DNA from 3 places in the Shewanella sp. DNRA4 genome. Region 3 is predicted to be linked to each of the others. Evidence: riboswitches for the same ligand, from Rfam matches in the RefSeq annotation. Region 3 holds a riboswitch; each other region holds the start of a gene.

Region 1 (4,812 bases), on a different contig from region 3:
AGATGGTGGTATGCAAACCTTAAATCTACCGTTGCCCGCTGTGGTGACTGCGGATTTACGTTTGAATGAGCCACGTTATGCCTCATTACCTAATATCATGAAAGCCAAACGTAAGCCGTTAGATGTGCTGACGGTAGCTGATTTAGGTGTGACGCTCAAAGCGCATCAAACGGTGATCAAGGTAACGCCGCCTGCTGAACGTAAGGCCGGTATTATGGTTGCGTCGGTAGCAGAGCTGGTTGAAAAGTTAAAGAATGAAGCGAAGGTGATCTAAATGGCCATTTTAGTATTAGCAGAACACGATAATGCGGCGCTGAAACTGGATACCGCTAAAGTTGTCACCGCAGCTCGTGCGATCGGCGGTGATGTACATGTATTGGTAGTGGGCCATCAATGTGGTGCAGTGGTGCAAGCCGCTCAAGCTCTACAAGGTGTCGCGCAAGTATTAGTCGCCGATAACAGCGCTTATGAAGCGCATTTAGCCGAAAACGTGGCTAAATTGCTGGTGGACTTAGCACCAAATTACAGCCATATCCTCGCCGCGGCATCGAGTGCGGGTAAAGACACGTTACCGCGTGTGGCAGCACTTTTAGATGTGGCGCAAATTTCGGAAGTGATTGGCGTGGTGAGTAGCGATACCTTTGTTCGCCCGATTTATGCGGGTAACGCGTTAGCGACAGTTCAAAGCCATGACGCGATTAAAGTGATGACAGTGCGTGCCAGTGCGTTCGATGCGGTTACACAGGGTAATAATGCTGCTGTGACTACCTTGGATAAAGTGTTTGAAGCCAAAGCTCAGTTTGTGTCTCAAGCGCTGACAGTTTCAGCTCGTCCAGAGTTAGGTAATGCAGGCATTATCGTATCTGGTGGCCGTGGCATGGGCAGCGGTGAAAACTTCGGCATGTTAGAGCAACTGGCTGATAAGCTTGGTGCCGCAGTAGGAGCTTCGCGTGCGGCGGTTGACGCAGGCTTTGTTCCGAATGACTTGCAAGTCGGTCAAACTGGTAAAATTGTCGCACCTAACCTTTATATTGCAGTCGGTATTTCAGGCGCGATCCAACATTTAGCGGGAATGAAAGACGCTAAGGTGATTGTGGCTATCAACAAAGACCCTGAAGCGCCTATCTTCCAAGTTGCCGATTATGGCCTCGAAGCTGACCTGTTCGAAGCCGTTCCGCAGTTGATTGCAAGCTTAAGTTGATTTTATTTGTGAGCTAAGTCAAAGTAAGCGGCTTCGCGGTGGTAACTGCTTAGCCGCTTATGTTTTTATGAGCCTCACGCCCATGTATGGGCGTTCTTAGAAGTAGAGGCGCACCAAATATCAGTAGTGATCAGTAGGGTGATTCCGTTGATCGTTCACGAAAGGATTTGGTGCCGAAGTAGTTTGATTTATCACGATCAACTGCTGGGGTTGTGCCTAATAGGTACAACACTGCCATAGTATTTCCAGATACGGATATTAGGAATAGTTACTATGGAGCGCTACTGATAGGACAGGTGATCTTGGGTATCTATTGCCTTTTCCCACCAGTTCAGTCGCCCTCCATTCGTATTTTGACGAAGAAATAATCAATGACTGTAGTTAGTTATGCCGATTCGGCGCTTTCTTTGCTCCCGCCTGTGGTTGCAATTGTATTGGCGATTTTTACTCGCCGAGTGCTTCTTTCCCTCGGTTTAGGAATTGTGATTGGAGTATTATTGCTCAATCAATTTTCTCCTGTGGCCAGCGGTGAGTTTTTATTTAACAGTGTAAAAGGACTTTTTTGGTCGGAAGATGGCGTAAATTCTTGGAATTTATACATTCTCGGTTTCTTGATTGTATTGGGGATGATCACCGCTCTAATTACTGTGAGTGGTAGTGCTCGGGCATTTGCTGATTGGGCAAGGTTACATATTCGTAATAAGCGCGATGCGAAATTACTGACCATGTTTTTAGGCTGTGTTGTTTTTATTGACGATTATTTCAATAGTTTAGTCGTTGGGTCTGTCGCAAGGCCTGTTACCGACCGTTACCATATTTCCCGCGCTAAGTTAGCTTATTTATTAGATTCTACCGCAGCACCAGTTTGTGTCATTTCACCGGTATCAAGTTGGGGCGCTTATATTATTGCGTTAATTGGCGGTATATTAACAGCACATGGTTTTGCGGATTCAGGGCATTTAAGTGTATTTATTCAAATGATCCCTATGAATTTCTACGCAATTTTCTCTTTATTATTACTGCTTTGTGTGGCGTTTATGGGCTTAGATGTTGGCCCTATGCGTGAACATGAATTAAATGCCATGCGCGGTAATTTATACGATGAGACTAAAGGTTTACCGCCAGGTGCTAATGCTGATTTACCCGAAGCTGAAACAGGTAAAATCCTCGGGTTATTCCTACCTATCACAGTACTGGTATTTGCGACCCTGTATTTTATGATCGATAGCGGTGCTCAAGTATTAGCTAAAGAAGGCATTGAATTTAATATTATTTCTGCTTTCGAGAAAACCGATGTGAGTTCATCACTGTTCTTTGGTGCCCTGATTGGTTTAGCGGTTGCGCTGGTACTTAACTTAGTGCAAGGCGTTGAAAAATCAATGGTATTAAAAGGTGTAGTGCAGGGCGCTCGCTCTATGTTGCCTGCGATTTACATCTTGTTATTTGCTTGGACCATTGCAGGTGTGATCGGCCAGCTTGAAACCGGTAAGTTTATGGCTAGCCTAGCCACTGGGAATATTCCCTTTGCTTTCTTACCTGCATTAATGTTTGTGTTAGCGGGCCTGACTGCATTCTCTACAGGAACCAGTTGGGGTACGTTCGGGATTATGCTACCGATAGCTGCGGATATGGCGATGGGAAGTCACACAGCCATGATGTTACCTATGCTGGCTTCGGTATTAGCGGGGGCGGTATTTGGTGATCATTGTTCACCGATTTCTGATACCACTATTTTGTCGTCGACGGGGGCCAGTTGCCATCATATCGACCACGTAGTGACTCAGCTTCCCTACGCAGTAATCGTTGCGCTGATCAGCATGGTAGGCTACGTAGTGCTTGGCTTAACTGAATCGGTCAATGCAGGATTAGTGACTTGTAGCATATTGTTTGTATTGACGATTTTTGGTCTGCACATTAAATCCAAAAGTACGGCTTTATAAGTCCGTGATTTAACTTCGCTCTTATATTGAGAATGTAAAACAAATCAGCCAGCAACTATGCTGGCTGATTTTTATCTACTCAGTATCTAAGATTACTGAGTCTGATTGAGTCCACGGCGGTTGAGTAAACCTTCAGTGGTAGGCTCTTGGCCGCGGAAGTTCTTGTAAGCTTCCATTGGCGCAATACTGTTGCCCACTTCGCGAATGGTCTTACGATATTTCATGCCGATCTCACGATTTAGGCCGCCTTGGGTTTGCACATAGGCAAAGGCGTCAGCCGCTAAAATTTCACTCCACATATACGCGTAGTAACTTGCTGAGTAACCACCTGGGAAGGCGTGGGCAAAGTAAGTTGACTTATAACGTGGTGGTACGGCGGTGATATTTAAGCCGTGCTTTTTCAGCGCATTAGCCTCAAAGGTCGCTACATCTTGCAATGGTGCATCAGGGCTTAATGAGTGCCATTCCATATCCACTAGCGCCGCAGCCATATACTCTAACGTATCGAAGCCTTGGTTAAAGCTGCCGGATTTTAACAGTTTTTGCAGTAACTCATCAGGGATAGGCTTGCCTGTTTCGTAGTGCTTGGCGTAGTTGGCTAACACTTTAGGGTGGGCCGCCCAATCTTCTTCGAAAGTCGATGGAAATTCCACAAAGTCACGGGATACCGAAGTCCCAGAAAGACTTGGGTAAGTCACTTTGGAGAACATACCGTGGGTACCGTGGCCCATTTCGTGGAACATCGTGGTGACTTCGTTATAGCTGACGAAGGTAGGTTGGCCATCAGGCGCCTTTTTAATGTTCATCACGTTAACTACGACAGGCTTAGTACCTTCGAGGAAGGATTGCCCTACAAACGAGCTCATCCATGCGCCACCGCGTTTACCTTCACGGGCAAAGTAATCAGCATAGAAAATCGCCATGCTTGAGCCATCGGCATCAAACATTTCATAGGCTTTCACATCTGGGTGGTATACAGGCAAATCTGGACGTGGTTTTAACGTCACGCCATACAACTCTTTAAGCGTATAGAACACGCCGTCTTCGAGGACGCGGTTAAATTCGAAGTAGGGACGAATGCTATTGGCATCAAGAGCGTATTTTTCTTGGCGGACTTTCTCTGCGTAAAACTCCCAGTCCCATGGTGCGAGTTCAAACTTGCCACCGGTCTTGTTGATCATCGCTTGGATATCGGCCGCTTCTTTCTCTGTGTTGGCGACTACGGCTGGCACCATAGAGCCAAACATGCTGTAAACCGCTTCTGGCGTTTTTGCCATTTGCGGTGTAAGGCGATAGCTAGCCCAGTTCTCATAACCTAAGAGAGCCGCGCGCTCGGCACGTAATTGGGCTAAGCGAGACACTAAAGATGCGGTTTCGTTTTCACCCGTTAAGCCACGGTTTGCCGAGGCTTCCCAAATGCGCTGGCGCAGTTCACGGTTCTCTAAAGAGGCGAGTATTGGCTGGCGAGTAGTGTTGGTGATATTGATTAAGTACTTACCTTCATGGCCTGCTGCCTTGGCATCATTTGCTGCCGAGGTGATTTCGCTGTCACTTAGGCCTGCGAGTTGTTCTTTGTTATCGACAACAATAGCGATTTCTTTGGTTAAGCGTAGTAAACGTTGAGAGAACTCGTTGGTCAGCGTTGATTGTTCTTCGTTCAGGGCGCGGATT
Region 2 (4,812 bases), on a different contig from region 3:
GCGTCTGACGCGATAGCATAGAACGCTTAATGCCCAAGGGACTTTCAACTCAGTTGCGGAGAAGCAAGGACTCTTATTAACAAAGAGGCAAGAAGGAATTGCTGTTGATCCCCTCTTGGTCGACTCTTGTTTAAAAATCAGGGGGTGAAGACCCACGACCTTGATTCACCTCGGCCGATAGGCCGCTAAAAAACCAGTTCACAACTTTGTGAACCGACAAAAATCTTTCCATGGCTACCGCACTTGGCAAACACCCATTAGCCAAGGGATTGCACTGCTGTAATGCTTTTATAGAATCTAGAATCTAGAATCTAGAATCTAGAATCTAGAATCTATAATCTAGAATCTAGAATCTAGAATCTAGAACCTAGCACCTAGCACCTAGAGACTTATCGCATATTGTTCAGGAGGTGTTTCTTGCGAAATAAAGACACATCTTCCTGATGCAAATGAACTGAATCGAGGTCACGATTAAGTTTCATCCTTGTTAAAAACCTAAGATAACGTTGTGTTTAACATCTGTCTACCACTTTCACATTACAAATTAGATAGTTAAGTGATGACTTAAGTTTGCTTGAATGGATGCAGGCTTACTCAAGCCCACAAAAAAGCAAGGGGCCCGTGGGCCCCTAGTTGATAGCGTGTAAAAGAGCCTTATGCCGTAGCTAACAAAGGCTGATTTTTCGTTTTACGCAGATGATAGGCAGTGAAGAGCACAAACCACAGGGCGCTTACGGCAAATCCAGCTAAGGTTGAATGCATAATCCCCATGGCTAAATAGCCTAAGGTGGCGCCAAAGGCGATGGCTAAGGCATAGGGTAGCTGGGTCATCACATGGTCAATATGGTGGCAACCTGCCCCCGTGGCCGACAAAATACTGGTGCTGGAAATCGGCGAGCTATGATCGCCAAACACTGAGCCCGCAAGCACTGCGGCAAGCATAGGCAGCATTAATGCGATATCGCTGGCTGCGGCCATGTCGCCAGCCAGTGGCAACATAATACCAAAGGTGCCCCAACTGGTTCCGGTGGCAAATGCCATGGCGCAGGACAACACAAACACCACCGCAGGCAACACTTCCATTGGCAAGTTACCGTTGGCGAGGGAGGCCAGATATTTGCCAGTCTCAACATCGCGAACAACCGCACCAATCGCCCATGCAAATAGCAAGATATTGATCGCAGGTAGCATGGCCATCACTCCTTGCGGGGCGGCTTTAAGCCAGTTTTTAGCGCCCAATTTTAACCGCAGCGCAAGCACAATTGACACCGCCAAGCTGCACAGCGCGCCATACACTAGCGAGGAGCCCACATTGGTGTTTTCAAAGGAGCCAAGTACGCTAAATGGCAGCCCTTTTTCATCCAACACTGCCGCACCAGAGGAAATCATAAAATACACGGTCGCGCCTGTGAGGGTTAGGATCGGCAATACCATATCGATCATGCCACCGTTACTTTCTTCAGGGCTTTCCATATCTAAGCCGATTGGACGAGGCTTAGACGGATCCCAAAGCTTCCCCTCCAGCGCCCATGCTTCATGTTTACGCATCGGGCCGATATCCATTTGAAAGATAATCACCACCAACACCATCAACAGGGTAAACACGGCATAGAGATTCATCGGGATCATCTCAACAAAGGCTGAGATTGGACTTTGCTCGCTAATGCCGTGGGCGGCCATAATGCCACCGATAAGCGCGATAATATAAGCGCCCCAAGAAGAAATGGGCATCAATACGCACACGGGCGCAGCGGTAGAATCTAAAAGATAAGCCAGTTTGGCGCGGGAGATTTGAAAGCGATCGGTCACCGGACGGCAAATAGCGCCAACCGACAAACTATGAAAAAAGTCGTCAATAAAAAACGCAAACACCATCACACCAGTTAAGCCTTTTGCGCCGCGACGGGTCTTAGCGCGCTTAGCTGCCCACTCGGCAAAGGCGCGGGTGGCGCCAGAAACCGTCATCAGACTAATGAGTCCACCAAGCAGTAACATAAACAGCAACATATTGATATTGTCGCGATTAAGTGCGCCATCGACCCAAAAAATCTTCAGCACGGTATTGAACATATAGTGCAATGAATCAAGGGGAGAAAACTGATTGAGTAACAAACTGCCGGCCACAATCCCTACGCCAAGGGATAACAGTACGCGACGAGTGATGATCGCCAAGGCGACGGCTAACAAAGGGGGAAGTACTGACCAACCTGAGTCAGCAAAATGACTAATGTCCATGATCTCTTTTCACCAAAAAACGGGTGGAGATCTACCGAGAGGATAAAGAAACAAAACCTATAGGGAGGTATTACTCCTCAGCCCCTTCAGGTAGCGCTCCATAGTGGATGACTATGGCAGTCTTGCACCTATTTGATGCAAAACCAGCAGCTCGGTTTGATGACCTGGCTACTTCGGCGCTGACTCCTTTCCTTGTACATCTGCGGCATCACCCTCCGCACAAGTAGTCATAGGCAGCGCGCCTCTACTTAAAGGTATTCGAGCGGGCATTCTAGCGAGATGGGAACTGATAGCAAGTATTTTGATCCCACTCGCGTATAAAACAATGAATCACCTACAAGTTGGTAACACAAGAAACATCCACCTTTCAAGCGTTGCAATAGCGCTAAATGGACTTATACGAGTAAATGTTTACCAAAAAAATCTAAGGTTCTTGTCCATGCGAGCTCAGCCGTTGGCTCATCATAACGGGCGGTGGAGTCATTATGGAAACCGTGATTCACATTCGGGTAAAGATAAGCGACGTAATCGGCTTTATTAGCCTTTAGCAGGGCTTCATACTCGGCCCATGTATCGTTAATCCGTTGATCTAATGCGGCAAATTGCAACATCAACGGGCCTTTCACACGGCTGCGCAGCTCAGTTGCTGCGGGTGTGCCATAATAAGGCACGCCTGCCGCAAGCTCATCGGGAATGGTGGCGGCGAGCATATTGACGATATAACCACCAAAGCAAAATCCGACAGCACCGAGTTTGCCATTACTCTGCGGGTGCGCCCTTAAAAAACGCGCGGCGGCGATAAAATCCTGCTCGATTTTGGCTCTATCAAGGCTCGCTTGCATGGCGCGACCCGCATCATCATTACCAGGATATCCACCAAGGCTGTAAAGCGCATCGGGGGCAAAGGCGATATAGCCCTTGGCCGCTAAGCGGCGGGCAACATCTTCGATATAGGGATTTAAGCCTCGGTTCTCATGTACCACTAACACCACGGCGGCTTTTTTACTGAGATCTAAGGTCTTAGGATCGCCCGCCTTTTGGCCTGGGATCAGCAACGCGTTTGGCAAGACTAAATAACCGCGGCCTTCACCATAGCCATCGGGGGATGGAAACTTTACATAACTGGCTTGAATGCTGGGATCGTTAAAGGAGACTTGCTCGGCTAAGGCGTAATTAGGCATTAGTGCGCCCGTCAGCGTGGTCATGGTAAAACCCAGTGCCACTAAACCTGCGAGGCGAGCCATAAACTCACGGCGGTCGATAATGCCGTGGGCATATTCGTCATACCAGTCAAAGGCTTCCTGAGGAATGACAGGGAAAGGTGGTGTGGTTAGTTCTGGCTTATGATCTGGGCTCATCGTTCTTTCTCCATTTAACAAGCTAACCACTGGTTTATATTCCCTAGCTTGTGAGTTATCTAGCGGCCTTACCAAGAGTAAAGGATGAGAGCTTGTCAGGGCAATTAGCTTTATGCCGCCCATTTAATAATTCTCCACCCATCAATAGCCAATTTATGGTTGATCATGCGCCCAAATTGGCGTGAGCTTTTTATTCCATAGGGGCATTTTTGTGTATAATGTCGCCAAACAACATATTAATATCATTACATTTCAATAACATAAGTTACAAATGGAGTTCAAATGGCTATAGGGATATGCAGGGTACTTTGTACCACTGTCACGCTCACGCTTGGGTTAACGGCTTGCGATAATCAGGTTTCTGATAAGTCAGCAAGTATTCCCGCTTCGCGCGAGTATCAGATTATTTCTACTTCACACCTCAACGATGGTTTCGAAACCCGCAAAGTGTTGCAGGCACGATTGCTGCTGGATTACCAGTTACAAGATACAGAAGGTAAGGCGGCCAGCTTAACCACACCACTAACCCATAATGCCCGCTTTTTTATCCAACCTAACCTGCTGCAAATTAGCGATTATGGCATGCCGATCCCAGTGAGTAATATCGACCCAAAAGCCAAATCCAATGAAATCGCTCAGTTGGTTAAAGATGGCTTTAATGTGGAATTTAACAATGGTGAAGTCCGTCTATTAACCCCCATTGCCAAGATGGATCAAAAAGATATCAAGGAGTTATTTGAGCGCTGGCAAAATCTTAATAACTTGTTTAAACAAGCCCCAACCTTGCCTGTGGCGCTTGAGCCTCGCGTCGGTTACAGCACAAGCGCCCCCATGGATGGGCGCTTAACTTGGACGGTTGAGCAGGTCAGTGAAGATAAATTAATCGCCGTGTTACAAGGTGAAAAAGGCAAGTATAAGGCCTATGGCAAGTTCGAAGTTAACCGTAAAACCGGTTGGTTAGAGAGCATGGCGTTTTTTCAACGGGAAGAGCGCCAAGGCAGTACTTTCACCCATCGAACCCTGATGGCGCCTAAGGATAGGCCGTATATCATGAGCACGCTTTGGCATGCCGATGATAGATTTGATGCTGAGCGCGATAGGGATGATCGGCAAAAGGAGCTATACCGCATTAGCGAGGTTCCGCAGGAGTATCGCCCCAATAATGAGGCATTTATAAAATCCTTATTACCAGACCAACAAGGTATTTTAGATAATGTTG
Region 3 (4,812 bases):
GCAAAATGGAGTATAGGCACACAATCCTGGGGTAAACTGAGTGCAGTCAGCTCCTGCGCACTGCCATATAAGTCGAGTCGCAGCAGATTGACTAAGGTCTCACCCGCCGCAAGCGGCTCTCCCACGGGCGCCACATATTCCACCAAGCCCGCCATAGGCGCATGGTACTTTTTGTAATCCTTAAGATAACAGCCAAAACGCGGCATCTTAACGGGTTCCACTTGCTCGGCAATCACCCCTCGATGGCTTAAATAGGCCAAAATGCCTTTAGCATCGACTAAAGCATCCTCAAGGCAAATGCGTTCTTGGCTCGCCAGTTCCAAGGTAAAAGCTGAAACGGCAATATTGAGATCCCGCCCCTGCGCTTTCGCCACTTCACTCAATTGCCACCAAGGACAAAATGCCGCCTCATCCATTGAGCCACCAAAACTATTGGGGATCACCAATGTGTAAGGAATCGTGAAAAACTGCGCCGCTGCAATATCATATTCAGGGCAATACAAATGTTTACAGGATTTAGGCCCAGTATGCAGATCGAGCACTATATCCGCTGCATGGGCCATAGCCTGTAAGCTAACCGCCAATCTGTGGCCCGTGGTCACGCCCCAATCGTTACGTAACCGCTGCAGGCAAGCTTCAATCAAGGTGCTGCGATATGCTTGAATAAGTTCGCTATCGCTAAGCTCAGCATGTTCACTGTACCAAGCGGGTAAATCTATCGCGTGATTTAAGTACTCACGATTCCAGTTTACGCCAGTGATAGGGTCAAAACGCCCCAGTGTAAACTCACCGCTTTTTTGATTAATCCCCAGCGGATTAGCCAAGGGCACTAAGGTAATTTCCCCTAAGATGTCGCAATTTTCCAACTGCTTCATCAATTGATAAATCACCGCATTGCCTTGCACCTCAGCACCATGGACATTAGCCTGAATATACACTTTAGGGCCAGATACATGACCACTTGGCTTAAAGTGATAAATCGGCAGCGTCAGAGCCTGCCCTGCGGCAAGCTCCCCAATTTGCAGAGACGATGTTGTCGGCAACATACTAAACGCCTTCAAACAAATTTTCGTGCAACGCTTTAACCACTTGTGCCGCTTCGGATTCGGCCACTAACACACACAAGTTATGCGGGCTGGCGCCTTGGCAGATCATGCGCACATTATGGGGTTCGAGCACTTCAAACACGCGGCGACAAATACCCGCAGTCGTAGCGATGCGATTACCGATAATCGCCACCAATGCTAAACCATCCTCCACACGCACGCGGCAATGTTGCGATAATTCTTGCAGCAACGCTTCACTTAATAAACCTTGCCCGCTTGAATCGGAGCCGGTTTTATCTAGAGTGAGCGATACGTTAACTTCGGAGGTGGTGATCAAATCCACACTGATCTTGTGTCTTGCCAATGTGGCAAAGGTTTCAGCCAAGAAGCCCTGCGCATGCAGCATTTGTAGGCTGTGCAGATTGAGTAGCGTTTGGTCGCGGCGCAGCGCCACCGCGCGGAACACGGGTGCATCTTCAACCTGATGGCGGATCCAAGTGCCACCTTTTTCAGGCTCCTTGCTTGAACCGACAAACACTTGAATTTGTTGGCGCACGGCCGGAAGAATCGTCGCAGGATGTAATACTTTAGCACCAAAGGTCGCCATTTCGGCGGCTTCGTTAAAGCTGATTTCGGCAATCGGATGGGCATTTGGCGCGAGGCGCGGATCGGTCGTATAAATCCCGGCCACATCGGTCCAAATCTCAACCGCTGAGGCTTTTAAGGCTTCGGCTAACAGTGCCGCAGAATAGTCGCTACCGCCACGGCCGAGAGTTGTGGTTTGCCCCGCTTCATCGGAGCCAATAAAGCCTTGAGTCACAATCACTTGCTCAGATAGCAATGGCTGTAAGTGTTCACGGGATAACACTGCAATTTGCTCAACCTGTGGCTCGGCGCGGCCAAAATGGCTGTCGGTGCGCAACACACGGCGCACATCGAAGGCACTTGAGTTGGCGCCTTTTTCGCGCAATACCGCCGCAAATAATGCCGACGAACACTGCTCGCCAAGGGACAATAACTCATCCATGGTGGCCTTACTGCGCTGGGACGCCAGCGCTTCGCTTAATACCGCCATACGGCTTAACAGCTTATCTAACGCGGCAGCAACATCATTAGGGCGACCGAGTTTATCTAAGATAGCGTATTGAATCTGCGCAATTTGCTTTAATCGTTGTAAGCGACCATCGTCGTTAATTGACTCTTGGGTCAGTTCAACCAACAGGTTAGTCACGCCACTAGAGGCGCTAACCACCACTAAACGGCAATCGGGATTACCCAGTACAATCTCGGCGCAGCGATTCATTGCACCGTAATCGGCGACTGAAGTACCACCAAACTTTGCGACAACAAGGGACATTAGCGCACCTCCGCAGAAGCAGAATACACGGCACAAACAAGGATAAGATATTGATTAACTAACATGATTACGCTCCGAACTAACTTCGTTCGAAGAGCCTGGTGCTCAATGATACGCACCCCAATAGAAGGGAAACAGCAATCGTCACCAGAAGCTCTCCACCAATTACAGGTGACAATCGTTAGGATTCAGCCTAAGCGACCGACATAAACATGCAGCAACCATATCTATGCCTCGGCGTTAATCTCCCTCATCAATCATCGCTGGAGTTTGTGCTCCTCTGACTGACTACCTAGTTAACGCTCCTCTTCTGTTCCTTTCCGCCGGAAAGGGACGAAAAAAGTAGCAATAAACCCCTAATGAAGTCAATGCTAATTTCACACACTATATACAAATTCAATAAACGCATTTAAAAACAATGGGAATTTAAAACGTTTGCGACTCATGCCAAACGAGAATAGGGAAAAATCAATCAGATCTAGCAAAGAAGAAAAACAAACTAGCCTTGCCGTGAGATCAGCAAAGCTTAGCCAGAGGAGCGATTAAAAGCGTCAATCGCGGTTAGGTGACCAAGTCCGGTAGCTCATAAACCAAACGCACATAGTCGTTAAATCGACCTAAACACACCTCTGTTTGCCCGGCTAATGTACAAGGCACTAAACTCACCTCGCCCTGTTCCACCATGTAGATAGCGTATTGATTAAACTTTTTCCCCAACTGCAAGGCCATGCTGCGATCAATAAACACGGCCCAGCTCTTCTCCATATGGGATAAATCTGGCGATGCCCCAATCAGTGCACGATAGGGACTGCCTAATAATTCAATTTCACGTAGAAGTTGGCGGTCGAGTAATCGGTTTTGGCTGGGAGTGAGGAGGGTTGAAGCGGGATTATGGGCGGTAATTACAGCAAAGGAAAAATCACAGGATAATGCTTGAGTAAGCAAAAACAACGGCGTTTGATAATGCTGCCACAAATCTTGAGTCATGTTGTCCATTGGTAGTCTAGTCGAAAAATGAACCCGCGCTAGTTTAACAGAGAGCCTAAAAAATCCAAAGAGGCGTGAACTGGCTCACAAGAATTAAAAATACATTAGTTATACTAATCAATGACTAAAGTAAATATCATGGTAAATCAGCGTCTCAGCCTGAAATTTGTTAACATTTCATTTGTTAACAAATGCCTAAAACGAGTACAATGTCGTCATTGGCCAGTTAAGCAGATAACATTAAGTTTGCTTAATCTTGACAAGGGTTTGTTAGATTCCTCTGCGAAATCACCTTATGCTGGCCAGACATCTTTTAAAATGTGTTCTACATTTGATTTATCATTTAAACATTTTAAAAAAAACAATAGTTAAGGAACTATTTTTAACTATTGCTTATCGAAGTTGATACTGGTTACGTTTTATCGTATTACACTTTAAACGTTCACTTATATACATCCTGACGTGTAGCCGTGAAGATCTTCCCTTTGAAGCACAGAGCAGTAAGTGGAAGTATCAACATTTTATGAATATAAGAATCCGATGTAAGTGATTCTTATGGTTAGAATATTGGTTAAAATTTAGGTACTTAATATGCAAAATCCGCACATTCTGATCGTTGAAGATGAAGCCGTTACCCGTAACACGCTAAGAAGTATTTTCGAGGCAGAAGGGTATGTGGTAACTGAGGCCAATGATGGCGCAGAAATGCATAAGGCTATGCAGGAAAACAAAATTAACCTCGTGGTTATGGACATTAACCTACCAGGTAAAAACGGTCTGTTGTTGGCACGTGAATTACGTGAAATCAACAACATCGGTCTGATCTTCTTAACAGGCCGTGACAACGAAGTCGACAAAATCCTTGGACTTGAAATTGGCGCGGACGATTATATTACCAAGCCGTTCAATCCTCGTGAATTGACGATTCGTGCTCGCAACCTTCTGACTCGTGTTAATAGCGCAGGCAATGAAGTCGAAGAAAAGAGCTCTGTAGAATACTATCGTTTTAACGATTGGAGCCTAGAGATCAACAGCCGTTCTCTCGTCAGCCCACAGGGTGAATCTTACAAACTGCCACGTAGCGAATTCCGCGCTATGCTGCACTTTGTTGAAAACCCAGGCAAAATCTTAACTCGTGCCGATCTACTGATGAAGATGACTGGCCGTGAGTTAAAGCCACACGACCGTACTGTTGACGTGACTATCCGTCGTATTCGTAAGCACTTCGAAAGCTTGCCAGATACGCCAGAAATCATCGCTACCATTCACGGTGAAGGCTACCGTTTCTGCGGTAACTTAGAAGACTAATCTTCAACTTACCGTTTGAACGCCATAAAAAACCAGATCCTAGGATCTGGTTTTTTTATCTCTGCAAAAAAGGTTTTAGCTGTACGAAATAATACCAATCACATTAAATATCTA

What was found. A riboswitch is a leader RNA that binds a small molecule or an ion and turns the genes downstream of it on or off. The one in region 3 is predicted to bind lysine.
Region 1: it holds a riboswitch for lysine, as region 3 does, so the genes downstream of both, HG547_RS09970 (Na+/H+ antiporter NhaC family protein) here and lysC (lysine-sensitive aspartokinase 3) in region 3, are expected to answer to the same signal.
Region 2: it holds a riboswitch for lysine, as region 3 does, so the genes downstream of both, HG547_RS06940 (Na+/H+ antiporter NhaC family protein) here and lysC (lysine-sensitive aspartokinase 3) in region 3, are expected to answer to the same signal.

Annotation. Positions count from the first base shown of each region.
Region 1 covers NZ_JABAIP010000008.1:17,506-22,317, reverse strand. The annotation lists gene HG547_RS09980 (electron transfer flavoprotein subunit beta/FixA family protein) at 1-274, shown strand, start outside; gene HG547_RS09975 (FAD-binding protein) at 275-1,201, shown strand; lysine riboswitch at 1,297-1,493, shown strand; gene HG547_RS09970 (Na+/H+ antiporter NhaC family protein) at 1,573-3,141, shown strand; gene HG547_RS09965 (M3 family metallopeptidase) at 3,234-4,812, opposite strand, start outside.
Region 2 covers NZ_JABAIP010000005.1:110,839-115,650, reverse strand. The annotation lists gene HG547_RS06940 (Na+/H+ antiporter NhaC family protein) at 655-2,235, opposite strand; lysine riboswitch at 2,319-2,490, opposite strand; gene HG547_RS06935 (dienelactone hydrolase family protein) at 2,631-3,593, opposite strand; gene HG547_RS06930 (hypothetical protein) at 3,876-4,812, shown strand, end outside.
Region 3 covers NZ_JABAIP010000003.1:60,489-65,300, reverse strand. The annotation lists gene HG547_RS03920 (succinylglutamate desuccinylase/aspartoacylase family protein) at 1-1,046, opposite strand, end outside; gene lysC (lysine-sensitive aspartokinase 3) at 1,048-2,403, opposite strand; lysine riboswitch at 2,547-2,721, opposite strand; gene HG547_RS03910 (DUF3293 domain-containing protein) at 2,965-3,399, opposite strand; gene arcA (two-component system response regulator ArcA) at 3,982-4,698, shown strand.